2 regions of the Streptomyces sp. NPDC056224 genome follow, and region 1 is predicted to be linked to the other one. Evidence: riboswitches for the same ligand, from Rfam matches in the RefSeq annotation. Region 1 holds a riboswitch; the other holds the start of a gene.
What was found. Region 1 has a riboswitch for S-adenosylmethionine ahead of thrC (threonine synthase). Riboswitches for the same ligand answer to the same signal wherever they lie in the genome.

Region 1 (9,177 bases):
CGTCGAACACCGGCGTGCGCGGGATGTCGTACAGGTGGTGGTGGGTGAACCACAGCACCGAGTTCGCGATGCCGTTGTACGCGTCGTCGTACACCGTGGGATCGATGTCCAGCATGCGGACGCCGGGTTCGGCCACGCCCCGGCGGACCGCCTCCCGGTCCGCCTCCGAAAGGGCCGCGCAGATCCACACCGCGTCCGGCTGCTCCGCCAGGGCCGCGGAGAGTCCGGAGACGAGACCGCCCCCGCCGCGCCGGGCACTGAGGGTGCCCTCGGCGGACAGGGCGTACGAGAGCGGGCCGCGGTTGGCGGCTACGAGCACCTGAGAAGCCATGCGCCGAACCTAGCCCGGCCCGGGTCCCCTCAAACCGTTCCCTGCGTCACGCCACGCGGCGCAGCACGTACTCCCTGACGTCCAGCATCGGCGGCCGCTCCTCCGTGTCCACCTCGTACGTCCGCGGCACGAACCCCTCCGGCCCCCGCTCGAACTGCGTCAGCTCCGGACGTACGAGGGGGTACCCCCCGCGGTGGCCGGGGGAGTGCCCGTGCGCGAGCCGCAGCTGCGCGGTGCGGTATATCGCCGCGGCCATCCGGCCCAGCGCCTGCCCGTCCTGGTGGCGGTGGACCCGTACGCCGACGTCCACCTGGGCCAGCGCGTCCAGCCCGACCGTGTGCAGCGCGTCCACCAGCAGGCCCAGCTCGACGCCGTACCCGACGGGGAACGGCAGCCGCTCCAGCAGGGAGCGGCGTACGGCGTACTCACCGCCCAGCGGCTGGACGAAACCGGCCAGCTGGGGCCAGTGCAGGTTGAGCAGGGGACGCGCCACCAGCTCCGTCACCCGGCCGCCCTGGCCGGGGGCGTCGCCCAGCGGGCGGTCGTACATCGCCTTGACGAACTGCACGTCCGGTTCCGTCAGCAGCGGCCCCACGATCCCGGAGACGAAGTCGGCCGAGAAATCGCGCAGGTCGGCGTCAACGAAGCAGACGATCTCCCCGGACGTGGCCAGCAGGGAGCGCCACAGCACCTCGCCCTTGCCGGGCAGCGCGGGGATCCGCGGCAGGATCTCGTCGCGGTGGACGACGCGGGCGCCGGCCTTCGCGGCGACCTCGGCCGTCCGGTCGCTGGAGCCCGAGTCGACCACCACCAGTTCGTCCACCAGGGGGAACGGCAGTCCCTCGATCAGCTCGCGCCGGATCACCTCGACGATCGCGCCGACCGTCGCCTCCTCGTCGAGCGCGGGCAGCACCACGCTGACCGTGGTCCCAGCCGCCCGTTTCCGGTCCAGCAGCTGGTCGAGCGGTCGGTCGGCGGCGGACCAGGAGCGGTCTGCCAGCCAGCGCTCCACCTCTTCCAGCACCCTTGGACTCCCTGCATCGTCACTTGTCCGGGCCGATATGCGATCCATCTCGCGGTTCGGACGGCTGTCTCAACCGCCCTGCCCTTCGGTTACAGTCTTGAACAACGCAAAGGACCACCGCATGCCGGGGGTCCTTGCGCACAAACGCCCGGAGCGCCATGGAGCGCGCGGTCCGGTGCCATACCGCTCATCCAGAGGGGCAGAGGGACACGGCCCGTTGAAGCCCCGGCAACCCTCCAGTCGGTTCTCGCGATGCGTTTTCACGCACCCCCGCGAGGTCCCCGGCTAGGGAAGGTGCCAATTCCGTCTCATGGCGAAGTGCGCCATGGGGAAGATGAGGAGAAAGGGCCTCGCCATCATGGCTGCACTGACTGATCCCACCTCTGTCGATCTCGGACCTGCCACCGGGCTTTCCTGTCGTGAGTGCGGTACCCGCTTCGAGCTCGGACCGATCTTCGCGTGCGTCGAGTGCTTCGGACCTCTGGAAGTCGCCTACGACCTCCCGACAGGAGACCCCGAGGCCCTGCGCGCCGCCATCGAGGCCGGCCCGAACAACATCTGGCGGTACGCGCCGCTGCTGCCCGTCCCCGCGGACGTGGCCTCCAAGCCGAGCCTGAACCCGGGCTTCACCAAGCTCGTGGACGCGCAGAACCTGGCCAAGGAGCTCGGCGTCACCGGCAAGCTCTACGTCAAGGACGACTCCGGCAACCCGACGCACTCCTTCAAGGACCGCGTCGTCGCGATCGCCGTCGAGGCCGCCCGCGCCTTCGGCTTCACCACCCTGTCCTGCTCCTCCACCGGCAACCTGGCCGGCGCCGTCGGCGCCGCGGCCGCCCGGGCCGGTTTCCGCTCCTGCGTGTTCATCCCCCACGACCTGGAGCAGGGCAAGGTCGTCATGGCCGGTGTCTACGGCGGCGACCTGGTCGGCATCGAGGGCAACTACGACGACGTCAACCGCTTCTGCTCCGAGCTCATCGGCGACCCGCTGGGCGAGGGCTGGGGCTTCGTCAACGTCAACCTGCGCCCGTACTACGGCGAGGGCTCCAAGACCCTGGCGTACGAGATCTGCGAGCAGCTCGGCTGGCAGCTGCCCGACCAGATCGTCATCCCGATCGCGTCCGGCTCGCAGCTGACGAAGATCGACAAGGGTCTGCAGGAGCTGATCAAGCTCGGCCTGGTCGAGGACAAGCCGTACAAGATCTTCGGTGCCCAGGCCGAGGGCTGCTCCCCGGTCTCCACCGCCTTCAAGGCCGGCCACGACGTGGTCCGCCCGCAGAAGCCGAACACCATCGCCAAGTCCCTCGCCATCGGCAACCCGGCGGACGGCCCGTACGTCCTGGACATCGCCCGGCGCACCGGCGGCTTCGTCGAGGACGTCAACGACGAGCAGGTCGTCGAGGCCATCAAGATCCTCGCGCAGACCGAGGGCATCTTCGCCGAGACCGCGGGCGGCGTGACGGTCGGCGTCACGAAGAAGCTCATCGAGAACGGGCAGCTCGACCCGGCGCTCACCACCGTCGTCCTGAACACGGGTGACGGCCTCAAGACCCTGGAGGCGGTGGCCGCGGACAGCGGGCAGACCGCCACCATCCGCCCGAGCCTGGACGCGTTCCGCGCCGCCGGCCTGGCCTGACCACCTCCCCCCGCTCCACCGGAAAGGCAGTAGCACCATGAGCGTCAACGTCCGCATCCCCACCATCCTGCGCACCTACACCGGCGGCAAGGCCGAGGTCCCGGCCGAGGGCACGACCCTGTCCGAGGTCATCGCGTCGCTGGAGAAGAGCCACCCGGGCATCGCCGCCCGCGTCCTGGACGACCAGGGCAAGCTGCGCCGCTTCGTGAACGTCTACGTCAACGACGACGACGTGCGCTTCGAGGGAGGGCTGGAGGCGGCGACGCCGGACGGCGCCGGTGTCTCGATCATTCCCGCCGTCGCCGGAGGCTGACCGGACATGCGCCGTGCCGGCGGCTGCTGACACGCGAAAACCGTAATTGCCCCCTCCGCTAAAAGCGGAGGGGGCAATTCTGTTTGATTGGGCACGGTAGAGTTGGGGAAGTCCCCTCCGCTGGACTTGCCCGCCGCATATGAACGGGTCGCGTGAGGGTCGACATCGGGTCAATGTGCGGGTGCGGTATGGGGCTTTGGCGAGATATGCCAGGCCCGAGTTGCCCTGGGATATGCCAAATTTTCACTCTATTTCAATGTTTCCGAGTGTCCAGATTTCTCGTCGGATTGACCTGTTGCAGACAGCACCGACGCGGATACATTCAGCCTCGGTCGACGCGTTCCGGCGCAAGTTCTGACCCGGGAGCGCGAAGTGCGTTCCTGCGCAAGGGCCAGTAATAGGGGAGTTAGGCATGGCTCAGGGCACCGTCAAGTGGTTCAACGCGGAGAAGGGCTACGGCTTCATCGCGGTCGACGGTGGTGCGGATGTGTTCGTCCACTACAGCGCCATCCAGATGGACGGGTACCGCACCCTTGAAGAGGGTCAGCGGGTCGAGTTCGAGATCTCGCAGGGCCAGAAGGGTCCGCAGGCGGACATGGTCAAGCTCGCACTCGGCTAGTCCCGGCGCGATCGACCGCCCACGCGTACGCAAGAGGGGCCCACATCCTGGACACGGGGTGTGGGCCCCTCGTGCGTTCGCGGGGGCGTTGGCCCAAGCCGCTTGCACTCGTGGGGGTCGAGTGCTAATCATTGGCGTTAGCACTCTCCAGGTGAGAGTGCTACCAAACTGAGGACCGGGTCGGTGAGGCCCGCAGCGTCCGGCGGGAAGGAACCGCCGGGCACGCAGGCCGTCCGTCGCGGGCGCGGGCGCGGTCCGGGAGCAATCCACCGCTGTCCGGGAGGACCACTTCAGATGGCCAAGATCATTGCGTTCGACGAGGAGGCCCGGCGCGGTCTCGAGCGTGGGATGAACCAGCTCGCCGACGCCGTCAAGGTCACCCTTGGCCCCAAGGGTCGCAACGTCGTCCTTGAGAAGAAGTGGGGCGCGCCCACGATCACCAACGATGGTGTCTCCATCGCCAAGGAGATCGAGCTCGAGGACCCGTACGAGAAGATCGGCGCCGAGCTGGTCAAGGAAGTCGCCAAGAAGACGGACGACGTCGCCGGCGACGGTACGACCACCGCCACCGTGCTGGCCCAGGCGCTCGTCCGCGAGGGCCTGCGCAACGTGGCCGCCGGCGCCAACCCGATGGCCCTCAAGCGCGGCATCGAGAAGGCCGTCGAGGCCGTCTCCGGCGCCCTGCTGGAGCAGGCGAAGGATGTCGAGACCAAGGAGCAGATCGCTTCCACGGCCTCCATCTCCGCCGCCGACACCCAGATCGGCGAGCTCATCGCCGAGGCCATGGACAAGGTCGGCAAGGAAGGCGTCATCACCGTCGAGGAGTCCCAGACCTTCGGTCTGGAACTGGAGCTCACCGAGGGCATGCGCTTCGACAAGGGCTACATCTCGGCGTACTTCGCCACCGACATGGAGCGTATGGAGTCGGCTCTCGACGACCCGTACATCCTGATCGTCAACTCCAAGATCGGCTCGGTCAAGGACCTGCTGCCGCTCCTGGAGAAGGTCATGCAGTCCGGCAAGCCGCTGCTGATCATCGCCGAGGACGTCGAGGGCGAGGCCCTGTCGACCCTGGTCGTCAACAAGATCCGCGGCACCTTCAAGTCCGTCGCCGTCAAGGCCCCGGGCTTCGGCGACCGCCGCAAGGCCATGCTCGGCGACATCGCCATCCTCACCGGTGGCACGGTCATCTCCGAGGAGGTCGGCCTCAAGCTGGAGAACGCCGGTCTCGACCTGCTCGGCCGCGCCCGCAAGGTCGTCATCACCAAGGACGAGACCACCATCGTCGACGGTGCCGGTGACAGCGACCAGGTCGCCGGTCGCGTGAACCAGATCCGCGCCGAGATCGAGAACTCCGACTCGGACTACGACCGCGAGAAGCTCCAGGAGCGCCTCGCGAAGCTGGCCGGCGGCGTGGCCGTCATCAAGGCCGGCGCCGCGACCGAGGTCGAGCTCAAGGAGCGCAAGCACCGCATCGAGGACGCCGTTCGCAACGCGAAGGCGGCCGTCGAGGAGGGCATCGTCGCCGGTGGTGGCGTGGCCCTGCTGCAGGCCTCCGCGGTCTTCGAGAAGCTGGAGCTCACGGGCGACGAGGCGACCGGCGCCAACGCCGTGCGCCTGGCCCTGGAGGCCCCGCTCAAGCAGATCGCCGTCAACGGTGGTCTCGAGGGTGGCGTCGTCGTCGAGAAGGTCCGCAACCTGCCGATCGGTCACGGCCTCAACGCCGCGACCGGCGAGTACGTGGACATGATCGCCGAGGGCATCATCGACCCGGCCAAGGTCACGCGCTCCGCGCTGCAGAACGCCGCGTCGATCGCCGCGCTGTTCCTGACCACCGAGGCCGTCATCGCCGACAAGCCCGAGAAGGCCGGCGCCGGCGCCCCGGGCGGCATGCCGGGCGGTGACATGGACTTCTGATCCTCCCGCGGCTCAGGCCGCCGGTCGATCGGCTGTTCTCGAACGAGGGCGGCACTCCCTGCGGGGGGTGCCGCCCTCGGGCGTTTCGCGGCCGGCACTAGAAGCCCGTGGTGTCGAGCTCGAAGCCGAAGGGCTCCGGGACGGGCAGCGTCTCACCGAAGGACACCGTCCGGCGGGAGCGGTACCCGTGCGGGGAGGGGTCCCAGAAGCAGGTGATCTCCGCGTCCTGCATGTCGACGACCAGGTAGACCGGTACGAGGCGGCCGTACACGTTCAGCTTCTCGTTCCAGTCCGCGTCCTTGGTCGACACGGAGGTGAACTCCGCGACCAGTGACAGGGCCGCGCTGTCCGCGTGACGGCCCTCCTCGTCGAACGCCGCCTCGTCCGCCACGAAGAGGTCGGGCCCGTAGGCCCGCTCCGCTGCCGGGAAGCTGAAGAGGAAGGGGGCGACATCGGCGACGTGACCCTCGGGGGCGTGGGCCTGTAGCTGCTCGCGTACTGCACGCATGCGCCGGTAGTAGCGCAGCTTGGAGAACGGCGACACGACGATCTTCCCCCGGATGAGCTCGGCCTTGAAGCCGTCTGGCGTGTTCATCTCCTCGACCGTGCGCAGGAGGCTCTCGAATGTCGGCGGCGACAGGCTCTCTATGGGTGTGGCCCGCTCGGTCATGGTCGTCACCGTCGTCCTCCGGATGGCGTGATGTGCCCTGAATGTGTGCCTCGTCCCAGGCTAGTGGCGGGACGCTTTCCCTGCCCGGCTTATGGGATGCATCGTCGCGAATCGCGCTGGGTTTGGTTGACTTCGGGGTATGACTGACGTGTTCATCAAGATCTGCGGGCTGAAGACGCCGGGCGACGTCGACGTGGCCGTCGAGGCCGGGGCCGATGCCGTCGGGTTCGTCTTCGCGCCCGGCAGCCCCCGTACGGTCGACGCGGCCACCGCGCGGGAGCTGGCCGCGCGGGTGCCGGACGGGGTGCTCACCGTCGGCGTGTTCCGGGGGCAGCCGGTGGCGGAGGTGCGCCGGTTCGCCGAGGAGAGCGGCGTACGGGGCGTGCAGCTGCACGGCGAAGAGGGCCCCGAGGACTTCGCGGCGCTGCGGGCCGCGGGGCGGACGCTGCTGCGGGCCACCGCCGAGCACGTGAAGCGCTGCGGCGAGTACGGAGAGGACCTGCTGCTCCTCGACGCCCCCGACCCGGGCTCCGGCAAGCCGTGGAACTGGGGGGCGGCGGACTTCGCGCCGCCCGAGGGGCGGTGGCTGCTCGCGGGCGGGCTGACCCCCGCCAACGTCGGCGACGCCGTCCGGGCCACCGGCGCGTGGGGCGTGGACGTCTCCAGCGGCGTGGAGCGGGAGCGCGGGGTGAAATCGCCCGAGCTGATCCGCGCCTTCGTCGAGGCGGCGCGCGCCGCCCGTCGCTGAATGCTTCCGCGCGATTACCCTGTGCGATGATTCCGGCATGGGCGCGTCCGGTTACGGGCAGACACCCTGCATGGACTCGGAAAAGCTCGGCTGGCTGCGGCGCCTGACGTCGCGCCTCGCCCCGGCGGGCGCCGGCGGCGCGGTCGCGGTCAGGCCGCGCCTCGCCCCCGCCTTCACCGCCGATTTCTCCTCGCCCACCCAGTGGGTCGCGGGCCGCTCCTGGGCGTATCCCGACGGCGGCCCGACGAACCCGGGCGACAACAAACTGGACCACCTCGTCGACGATCCCGCCTACAGCCGCAGCGGCGTCTTCCGGGCCAAGCGGAGGCCCGACGGCAACTGGAACACCGGGCTGCTCACCACCGAGGGCAGCGACGAGGGGTTCATGGTGCGCACCGGCGACATCCTGGAGGCCCGGGTCAGGCTCCCGGTGGAGACGGGTGCCTGGCCGGCGATCTGGACCTGGCGGGACGGCGGCCAGGAGATCGACGTCTTCGAGTACCACCCCGACAATCCGGATCTCCTGGAGCTCTCCAACCACGTCCGTCAGGCGCACCGCTACCACCGCGACCCGTCGGTGCGGCCGGGCGCCTGGGTCGACCTCAAGGTCGAGTTCGGGCGGAGGTCGGTCGTCTGGTGGGTCAACGGGGCCCGCGTGTTCGCCGACCGCGCGGGCGTGGGCCGGTCCTGGCGCGCGTACCTCATCGTGAACCTGTCCGTCTGCGCCGGGCGTTACCACCCGGCGCCCCGCCCGGGGGTGACGGAGATGGAGTACGAGGTCTCGCGGCTGTCCGTGTACCGGCCCTAGGCGGGTACTAGGCCGGCCCTAGGGCGCGCTGTCCGGGCGCGGGCGGGCGGGCGGCCGGGTCAGGGCGCGGGCCAGACCGTCATGTCCGCGGTCACCGTGCCGGACGTGCCCTTCACGTACTGGGTCGACTTGATCTGGATCACGAGCAGCGCGATGTCCCCCGACGGGTGCCTGACGCAGATCTCGCTGCCGCCCGCCGCCGCGGCCAGCGGGAACTCCTTGCTGGTGGCGGCGCGCGTGAGGAGGCTGCACGTGTCGAGGCTGCCGGTGCCCGGCTCGGCGTACAGCATGGTGAACACGCTCGTGTCGCTCACCAGCTGGCAGCCGGTCACCTCGCAGTTCAGGCGGATGTCCCCCGTGAGGTCGTCGCGCCGGACCGGATCCTTGATGCCGATCGAGTTCTTCTCGTCCAGGCGCAGCCCGGGGTGGGGGTGGGCGAGGGGCTTCGGCGGCCGGGTCGTGCCCGGTGCGGATCCGGAGGGCTTCGGCCCCTTGCCGCCGCTCGCCGACCCGGCCGACCCGGCCGATCCCGCCGGCCCCGAGGGCGTCTCCTGGGCCGCCGCGGCCGGGCCGCCCGGCTTCGCCCGGGACGCGTCCAGTTCGCGCATCCGGTCCGCCGCTCCCTTGCCCAGCCAGGCCAGGCCCGTCAGCAGCACTGCTCCGGCCGTCACCGCCGCGGCCGTGATCAGCGCGATGCGTCGCCTGCGCGCCCGCTGTTCCTCCGGTCCGAGCGGCGCCCACGGCTGTGGCGGCTGTGGCGGAAGCCAGTTCACCGGGGTCGTGTGCACCGCCGTGGGATGCGGGACCGGAGCCGGAATCTCCACCTCGGGCCCCGTCACCTCCCGCCAGACGGCGGGTCCGCCGCCAGCGTCGGCGTCCTTCCCCAGATGCTTCCGGCACCACGCCACGATCTCCGCCGGGGTGGCCCGCTCCTCCGGCTCGGAGGCCAGGCACCGGGCGATCAGCGGGCGCAGCGGCTCCGGCAGCCGGGACAGGTCGGGGTCGGAGTGCACGATCCGGAACAGCACGCTCACGGAGGGGCCGTCCCCGTACAGCGGTTCGCCCAGTGCCGCGAACGCCGCCGTCTGGCCCAGCGCGAAGACGTCGGTGGCTG
Region 2 (9,177 bases), on a different contig from region 1:
GGGCCGGCGCCACCGCATGCGGGTCCGGCGACAACCCGCTGTCAGCCCGCCCGTACGACGCGGGCGATCAAGTCGCCTTCAACCAGGCCGCCGGCGGTCGCCCCGTGGACCCTGACAAGCCCCTCGAAGTCACGACGAAGGGGGGTGAGGCACGCATCACCGACGTCACGGTCGTGGACACCCACGGCCGCCGGCTGGCGGGCGAACTCTCCGCCAAGGGAGACCGGTGGCACAACACGGTCCCGATGTCCGCCGGCGTCCGCTACACGGTCACCGTCAGCACCGAGAACGCGAAGGGCGCCCCGGGACAGCGCACGATCTCCTTCGACACCACTCCGGCCAAAGGCGTCCTGCAGGTCGAATTCGGCCCGGACGCGGGCAAGTACGGCGTCGGACAGCCCCTCACGGCCGAACTCAGCGAACCCGTCAAGGACAAGGCCGCCCGCGCGATCGTCGAGCGGGGCCTGCTCGTCAGCGCACCCGCGGGCGTCGAGGGCGCCTGGTACTGGGTCGACGACAAGAAGCTCCACTACCGGCCCAAGGAGTACTGGCCCGCCCACAGCGAGGTCTCCGTACGGAGCAACCTGGAGGGCGTCAAGATCTCCGACCACCTCTACGGGGCCGCGGCCAAGCCGCTGAAGCTGGAGATCGGCGACCGCGTCGAGGTCACCACCGACGCCTCCTCGCACTACCTCACGTTCAGGCGCAACGGAGAAGTGATCAACACCATTCCGGTGACCACCGGGAAGCCCGGCTTCTCCACCCGCAACGGGGTCAAGGTGGTGCTCGGCAAGCAGTACTTCGTCCAGATGCGCGGCGACACCGTCGGCATCGGCGGCAGCGAGTACTACAACCTGCCCGTCTACTACGCCACTCGCGTCACCTGGAGTGGTGAATACGTCCACGCCGCGCCGTGGTCCGTCGGCTCCCAGGGCTACGAGAACGTGAGCCACGGCTGCACCGGCATGAGCACGGGCAACGCCGCCTGGTTCTACGAGAACATCACCGAGGGCGACATCGTCAAGGTGATCAACAGCATCGGCGACGACATGGACACCTTCGGCAACGGCTTCGGCGACTGGAACATGGACTGGAAGGAATGGCGCGAGGGCAGCGCCCTCCTCAAGGGCACCCAGGAAGGCCGCAGCACCGTCGACCAGACCCGTCTGCGGCCCACCGTCTGAGGCCCGGGGCCCCGCGCGGGCCCACGGGAACCCCACGGGCCCGCGAACGCCCCGTCAGACGGCTGCCAGGCGGCCGTCAGGCGGCCGGTGGCGGGCCGGAGCGGCCGCAGACGGCTCTCAGGCGCTCTCAGGCGGCCGAGGACGCCAGCCGGGAGCGCAGGAGGGCCGCCAGGGCGTCCGCGAACTCCACCGGGTCCACCGGAAGGGTCACGGCGGCGTCCGCGCGGCTCCAGGTCGCCAGCCAGGCGTCCTGCGGGCGCCCCATCAGCAGCAGCACCGGGGGACACCGGAAGATCTCGTCCTTGATCTGCCGGCACACACCCATGCCGCCGGCCGGAACCGCCTCGCCGTCGAGCACGCACACGTCGATCCCGCCCGCGCCCAGCTCCGTCAGCACCGCCGGCAGCGTCGCGCACTCCAGGAACTCCACCGGCGGCAGGTCCGCGGCCGGCCTGCGCCCGGCCGCCAGCCGCACCTGCTCCCGGGTGCCCGCGTCGTCGCTGTAGACCAGAACCCGCGCAGTCGCCCGCATTTCGTTCCTCCACGTGTCACGTGAATCACGTTGATGTTGCGCGGGATGCTACTCCTCCCGATGCGCTGTCAACATCGGTTCGCGCAGCCTCGTACGAGACGCTCATGGGGACATCTGATGGGCCGTTCGGGCCTTGCACACGCCCCGGACACTCCGAACGGCACCCCCCGGGGTGAGGGCGGGATAAGCGACCGACATAATGTCGGTCGTGGCGACAGCAACGACAGTAGATACCGGGCACGCGCACCCGACGGTCAACCGGCCGAACCTCGTCAGCGTCGGAACCATCATCTGGTTGAGTTCCGAGCTGATGTTCTTCGCGGCCCTCTTCGCGATGTACTTCACCCTGCGATCCGTGACAGGAACCGAGTACTGGACAGAACAGGCTGACTTCCTGAATCTGCCCTTCTCGGCGACGAACACGACGATCCTGGTGCTCTCCTCGCTCACCTGCCAGCTCGGCGTATTCGCCGCCGAGCGCGGTGACGTGAAGAAGCTCAGGACGTGGTTCATCATCACGTTCGTCATGGGTGCGATCTTCATTGGCGGCCAGGTGTTCGAGTACACCGAGCTGGTCAAGCACGAGGGCCTGAGCCTCTCGTCCGGACCGTACGGCTCGGTGTTCTACCTGACCACCGGCTTCCACGGTCTGCACGTGACGGGCGGTCTCATCGCCTTCCTGCTGGTCCTCGGCCGGACGTACGCGGCCAAGAGGTTCACCCACGAACAGGCCACGTCGGCCATCGTCGTGTCCTACTACTGGCACTTCGTCGATGTCGTCTGGATCGGCCTCTTCGCGACGATCTACCTGATCAAGTAGCGAACACGTCACCGGGCCCGACCCGGCACTCCATCCAGAAACACCGACGCAGAAGATCCTGACACCGGGGTAATCCGTGAAAAAGCTCTCCGCACGACGACGCCATCCGCTGGCGGCGGTCGTCGTTCTACTCCTCGCGCTGGCGGCCACTGGGGGGCTGTACGCCGCCTTCGCCCCCGCGGGCAAGGCGCAGGCCGACGAAACCGCCCAGTCCCTCGCCATCGAGGAGGGCGCCAAGCTCTACGCCGTGGGTTGCGCAAGCTGCCACGGAACCGGCGGTCAGGGTTCCACTGACGGCCCCAGCCTGGTCGGCGTCGGCTCCGCAGCCGTCGACTTCCAGGTGAGCACGGGCCGCATGCCCGCCCAGCAGCCCGGCGCCCAGGTGCCGAAGAAGCCGGTCGTCTACAACCAGGCGCAGATCGACCAGCTGGCCGCGTACATCGCGTCCCTCGGCGCCGGCCCGATCGTGCCGACCGAGAAGCAGTACGACCCGGCGGGCGCCGACATCGCCAACGGTGGTGAGCTGTTCCGCAACAACTGCGCGCAGTGTCACAACTTCACCGGCGAGGGCGGCGCGCTGACGAACGGCAAGTACGCCCCCAACCTCGAGGGCGTCGAGCCGAAGCACGTCTACGAGGCCATGATCACCGGCCCGCAGAACATGCCCTCCTTCCCGGACAGCACCATGCCGGAGAAGCAGAAGAAGGACATCATCGCGTACATCCAGAACGTGAACGGCGAGAAGTCGGTCAGCCCCGGCGGCCTGAAGCTCGGTGGCCTCGGCCCCGTCTCCGAGGGTCTGTTCGGCTGGATCTTCGGTCTGGGTGCGCTGATCGCTGTCGCCGTCTGGGTCGCGGCCCACACCGCTAAGGCCAAGAAGTCATGAGTAGCCAAGAGATTCCCGAAGAGAAGCACCTGCCGAGCGAGCAGGGCGACGCGCACCACGGTGCCGTAGCGGTCGCGGACGATCCGTTCGCCGACCCGGGCCTTCCGGTCCACAAGCCGCGCATCCAGGACATCGACGAGCGGGCGGCGAGGCGCTCCGAGCGCACCGTCGCGATGCTCTTCACGGTGTCGATGCTGGCGACGGTCGCGTTCATCGTCGCCTACGTGGCCATCCCGGTCAGCAAGATCGTGTACATCTTCCCCATCGGGAAGGTGAGCGCGCTCAACTTCGCCCTGGGCATGACCCTGGGCACGGCCCTCTTCTGCATCGGCGCGGGCGCGGTCCACTGGGCCCGCACCCTGATGTCCGACGTCGAGGTCGCCGACGAGCGCCACCCGATCGCCGCTTCGCCGGACGTCAAGGCGAAGGTCATGCAGGACTTCGCGGACGGCGCGAACGAGTCCGGCATCGGCCGGCGTCCGCTGATCCGCAACACGCTGCTGGGCGCGCTGGCCCTGCTGCCGCTGTCCGCCGTGATGCTCATGCGTGACACCGGTCCGCTGCCCGAGGACAAGCTGCGCAAGACGCTGTGGGCCAAGGGCAAGCTGCTCATCAACCAGAACACGATGGAGCCGCTGCGTCCCGAGGACGTGGTCGTCGGTTCGCTGACCTTCGCCATGCCGGAAGGCCTGGAGGAGGAGCAGCACGACTTCCAGGTCCAGATCGCCAAGGCCGCCCTGATGATCGTCCGCATCAAGCCGGAGGACATCAAGGACAAGCAGGAGCTGGAGTGGTCCCACGAGGGCATCGTGGCCTACTCCAAGATCTGCACCCACGTCGGCTGCCCGATCAGCCTGTACGAGCAGCAGACGCACCACGTGCTCTGCCCGTGCCACCAGTCCACCTTCGACCTCTCCGACGGCGCCCGAGTCATCTTCGGCCCGGCCGGTCACGCGCTTCCGCAGCTGCGGATCGGTGTGAATGACGAAGGCTTCCTCGAAGCGCTCGGCGACTTCGAAGAGCCCGTCGGTCCTGCCTTCTGGGAGCGCGGATGAGCACTGCCACTGAATCCAAGACGGCGCGCAAAGCGCCTGCCGGCGAGCGTGTAGCGGACTGGGCGGACGGCCGCCTGGGCATCTACAGCCTGGCCAAGTCCAACATGCGCAAGATCTTCCCGGACCACTGGTCCTTCATGCTGGGTGAGATCTGCCTCTACAGCTTCATCATCATCATCCTCACGGGTGTGTACCTGACGCTGTTCTTCCACCCGAGCATGAACGAGGTCGTGTACCACGGCTCGTACGTGCCGATGCAGGGCGTCCTGATGTCCGAGGCCTTCGCCTCGACGCTGGACATCAGCTTCGACGTCCGCGGTGGTCTGCTGATCCGGCAGATCCACCACTGGGCCGCGCTGATCTTCGTCGCGGGCATGGTCGTGCACATGATGCGCGTCTTCTTCACCGGCGCGTTCCGCAAGCCGCGTGAGGTCAACTGGATCTTCGGCTTCCTGCTGCTGGTCCTCGGCATGTTCACCGGTTTCACCGGTTACTCGCTGCCGGACGACCTGCTGTCGGGCACCGGTGTCCGCTTCATGGAGGGCGCGATCCTGTCCGTGCCGGTCATCGGCACGTACCTGTCGTTCTTCCTCTTCGGCGGGGAGTTCCCGGGCGGCGACTTCGTCGCGCGGTTCTACTCGATCCACATCCTGCTGCTGCCCGGCATCATGATGGGCCTGCTGGTGGCCCACCTGATCCTGGTCTTCTACCACAAGCACACCCAGTTCGCGGGTCCCGGCAAGACGAACAACAACGTCGTCGGCATGCCGCTGCTGCCGGTCTACATGGCCAAGGCCGGAGGCTTCTTCTTCCTGGTCTTCGGTGTCATCGCGGCCATCGCGGCCATCGCCTCGATCAACCCGATCTGGGCGCTCGGCCCGTACCGCCCGGACCACGTGTCCACCGGTGCGCAGCCCGACTGGTACATGGGTATGCCGGAAGGCCTGATCCGGGCCATGCCCGGCTGGGAGATCAACCTGTGGGGCCACACGCTCGTCCTGGGCGTGTTCATCCCGCTGCTGCTCTTCCCGCTGGTGCTGGGCTCGATCGCCGCCTGGCCCTTCATCGAGTCCTGGGTCACCGGGGACAAGCGCGAGCACCACATCCTGGACCGCCCGCGCAACGTCCCGACCCGTACGGGCTTCGGTGTCGCCTGGATCGCGGAGTACATCGTGCTCCTGATCGGCGGTGGCAACGACATGTTCGCCCAGTACTTCCACCTCTCGATCAACGCGATCACCTGGTTCGTCCGGATCGGCTTCTTCGTCGTCCCGGTCCTCGCCTTCATCGTCACCAAGCGGATCTGCCTCGGCCTCCAGCGCCGGGACCGGGACAAGGTGCTGCACGGTCGCGAGACCGGCATCATCAAGCGCCTGCCGCACGGTGAGTTCGTCGAGGTCCACGAGCCGCTCTCGCAGGACAAGCTGCACACGCTCACCTCGTACACCACGTACGAGCCGATCGAGATCGGCCCGACGGTCGACGAGAACGGTGTCGAGCGCAAGGTGAAGCGCGGCGAGAAGCTGCGCGCGAAGCTCAGCAAGGGCTTCTACGCCGAGGGCAACCAGATTCCGAAGCCCACGGTGGAGGAGTACAAGGAGATCCAGAGCGGCCACGGCCACCACTGACCTCCCGTACGACCGCTTGACCGCATGAGGGACTGATTTCGGTCAGTCCTGGTGTCGCCACGGCGAGAGCCCCGTCCAGTGTCTGGACGGGGCTCTTTGCCGTCTCCCCGGCTGGATAGGCTGAAGGCCTTCCCATCCATTGTGGAATCCTCTACGAGCAGCAGGAGTGGACCATGAACGTTGTGACCCCGGCAGGCGGCGACAGCGTGGCGGCCCCCACCTGGCCGGGCGTTCTCGACGCGCTGCTGACCGGCCGGGACCTGCGTGCCGACGACACCGCCTGGGCCATGGACAAGATCATGCGCGGGGAGGCCACGGACGCCCAGATCGCCGGCTTCGTGGTCGCGCTGCGGGCCAAGGGGGAGACGGTCGCGGAGATCAACGGCCTCGTGCGGACCATGTACGAGCACGCCAACCTGATCGAGGTGCCCGGCCGGACGGTGGACATCGTCGGCACGGGCGGCGACGGCGCGAAGACGGTCAACATCTCGACGATGTCGGCGGTCGTGGTGGCCGGTACGGGCGCCAAGGTGGTCAAGCACGGCAACCGGGCCGCGTCCTCCGCGAGCGGGGCCTCGGACGTCCTGGAGAAGCTCGGCGTCAACCTCGACCTCACCCCGGCGCGCGTCGCCGAGGTCGCGGAGGAGGCCGGGATCACCTTCTGCTTCGCGGTGAAGTTCCACCCCGCGCTGCGGCACGTGGCCGCGGCCCGCAAGGAGCTGGGCATCCGGACCACCTTCAACTTCCTCGGCCCGCTGACCAATCCGGCGAAGGTACGGGCCCAGGCGACGGGCGTGGCCGACGCCCGGATGGCCCCGATCGTGGCGGGCGTGCTCGCCGAGCGGGGCTCCTCCGCGCTGGTCTTCCGGGGCGACGACGGCCTGGACGAGCTGACCACGACCGCGACCTCGCGGGTGTGGTGGGTGCGGGACGGCAAGGTCGCGGAGCAGCCCTTCGACCCGCGGGACGTCGGCATCACCCTCGTCGACGTGTCGGAGCTGCGCGGCGCGGACGCCTCGTACAACGCGGACGTCGCCCGCCGCCTGTTCTCCGGCGAGACGGGCCCGGTCCGCGACGCCGTCCTGCTGAACTCGGCCGCGGCCCTGGTGGCCCTGGACCCGGGCACGGGCCCGCTGGAGGAGCAGCTCGCGGCCGGCATCACCCGGGCGGCGGAGTCGATCGACTCGGGTGCGGCCCGGGCGGCGCTGCAGCGCTGGGTGGCGGCCAGCAACGCCTGACTCCGATTGATCGCTTTCGGTCAAGGCCCCGGTCCGCCATTCGGACCGGGGCCTTGCGCACGGGGGATCATGTGGCAGGATGCTGGACAGGTCACGAGTGACAGCGTTTAGGCCCCGGCTTGCTGTCCGGCAACCCTCCTTCCGTGGCGGGGTGCCCCGGGTGATGACCAGGCCGTAGGCAGCGAGGTCTACGGCAAGCGCGGATCCCTCGACACCAGGGGTCCTGGTCTCTCGAGGAGCGTTTTTCCGTGAGCAAGCGAATGCGATAGGGCGACTCCGCCCCTTCTTCACCCCGGGATCAGGGTCACTTCCGCGTACCCGCCTTCGATCCGGGGACTTCCCGTACCTTCCCCGGACTCCGTCCGGGGGACCCCCAGGTCGGCCGCCGAGCCGTACCCGCGTACGGGCACACCGAAGCCATTCACCCCTGCCTGCCGGGAGATTCCGTCATGTCCGTTTCCGTGAACGCCGCCCCCGCCGTCGCCCCCGCCCCCGCCTCCGCCGCCCCCGCCGTCAACCCCGCCTGTGCCGAGCCGCTGCCGGTCCTCGGCCGGGACGTCACCGTCCCGCTCGTCACCGGCGGCGAGGTCACCTACGCGGCCCTCGACTACGCGGCCAGCGCCCCGGCGCTCCAGCGGGTCTGGGACGACGTGGCCGCGTACGCCCCGTACTACGGCAGCGTGCACCGCGGCGCCGGCTACCTCTCGCAGCTCTCCACCGACCTCTTCGAGCAGAGCCGCGTCACGGTCGCGCGGTTCCTCGACTGCCGCCCCTCGGACCAGGTGGTCTTCACCCGGTCCACCACCGACTCCCTGAACCTGCTCGCCGCCGCGCTCCCGGCCGGCTGCCAGGTCTTCGTCTTCGAGACCGAGCACCACGCCTCGCTGCTGCCGTGGTCGGACGCGCAGGTCACCTACCTCAACGCCCCCCGCACCCCGGACGAGGCCGTCGCCACCCTGGAGCGCGCCCTGGCCGACCGCACGGCAACAGGTGAAGAGGGCTACGGTCCGGCCCTGGTCTGCGTCACCGGCGCCTCCAACGTCACCGGCGAGCTGTGGCCGGTGAAGGAGCTCGCCGCCGCCGCGCACGCCCACGGCGCGCGGATCGTCCTGGACGCCGCCCAGCTCGCCCCGCACCACCCCGTCTCCGTGCAGGACCTCGACGTGGACTGGGTCGCCTTCTCGGGGCACAAGCTCTACGCCCCCTTCGGCTCGGGCGTGCTGGCCGGCCGCGCGGACTGGCTCCAGGAGGCAGAGCCGTACCTCGCAGGCGGCGGCGCCTCCCGCAAGGTCTCCCGGCGCGAGGACGGCGGCGTGGACGTCGAGTGGCACACCACCGCCGCCCGTCACGAGGCCGGCTCCCCGAACGTCATCGGCGTCTACTCCATCGCATCCGCCTGCAAGGCCCTGACCGAGGCGGGCTTCGAGAGCCTCGTCGCCCGCGAGCGCCACCTCATCGCGAAGGTCCGGGAGGGCCTGGCCGGCGTCCCGGCGGTCCGCGTCCTGTCCCTCTTCGGGGACGATGCGCCGCGCGTCGGCGTCATCTCCTTCGTGGTGGACGGCTGGAACAGCTCCCACTTCGCGGCGGCGCTGTCCGCCGAGTACGGCATCGGCGTCCGCGACGGCCTCTTCTGCGCCCACCCGCTGGTCCGCACCCTGCTGGGCAGCGAGCCGCAGGCCCAGGGCGAATGCGGCGCCCCGGAGGCGGCCCCGGGGGAGCGGTCCCTCAACGCGATCCGCGTCAGTTTCGGCGCCGGCACCCCCGACGAGCACGTGGAGCGCTTCGTCCGCGCGGTGAGGGAACTCGTCGCGGACGGCGCGAAGTGGCGGTACCG

Region 2: linked by a shared signal. The riboswitch ahead of ACFCZ1_RS28640 (aminotransferase class V-fold PLP-dependent enzyme) and the one ahead of thrC (threonine synthase) in region 1 are both predicted to bind S-adenosylmethionine.

The regions. Positions count from the first base shown of each region.
Region 1 covers NZ_JBHJTK010000006.1:25,723-34,899, forward strand. The annotation lists gene ACFCZ1_RS10630 (trehalose-6-phosphate synthase) at 1-331, opposite strand, end outside; gene ACFCZ1_RS10635 (glucosyl-3-phosphoglycerate synthase) at 378-1,355, opposite strand; SAM riboswitch class I at 1,540-1,696, shown strand; gene thrC (threonine synthase) at 1,690-2,988, shown strand; gene ACFCZ1_RS10645 (MoaD/ThiS family protein) at 3,026-3,301, shown strand; gene ACFCZ1_RS10650 (cold-shock protein) at 3,714-3,920, shown strand; gene groL (chaperonin GroEL) at 4,215-5,837, shown strand; gene ACFCZ1_RS10660 (Uma2 family endonuclease) at 5,935-6,507, opposite strand; gene ACFCZ1_RS10665 (phosphoribosylanthranilate isomerase) at 6,647-7,255, shown strand; gene ACFCZ1_RS10670 (beta-glucanase) at 7,326-8,063, shown strand; gene ACFCZ1_RS10675 (serine/threonine-protein kinase) at 8,123-9,177, opposite strand, start outside.
Region 2 covers NZ_JBHJTK010000033.1:21,411-30,587, reverse strand. The annotation lists gene ACFCZ1_RS28675 (Ig-like domain-containing protein) at 1-1,184, shown strand, start outside; gene ACFCZ1_RS28670 (hypothetical protein) at 1,312-1,716, opposite strand; gene ACFCZ1_RS28665 (heme-copper oxidase subunit III) at 1,916-2,536, shown strand; gene ACFCZ1_RS28660 (c-type cytochrome) at 2,613-3,422, shown strand; gene ACFCZ1_RS28655 (Rieske 2Fe-2S domain-containing protein) at 3,419-4,477, shown strand; gene ACFCZ1_RS28650 (cytochrome bc complex cytochrome b subunit) at 4,474-6,105, shown strand; gene trpD (anthranilate phosphoribosyltransferase) at 6,279-7,343, shown strand; SAM riboswitch class IV at 7,433-7,549, shown strand; gene ACFCZ1_RS28640 (aminotransferase class V-fold PLP-dependent enzyme) at 7,793-9,177, shown strand, end outside.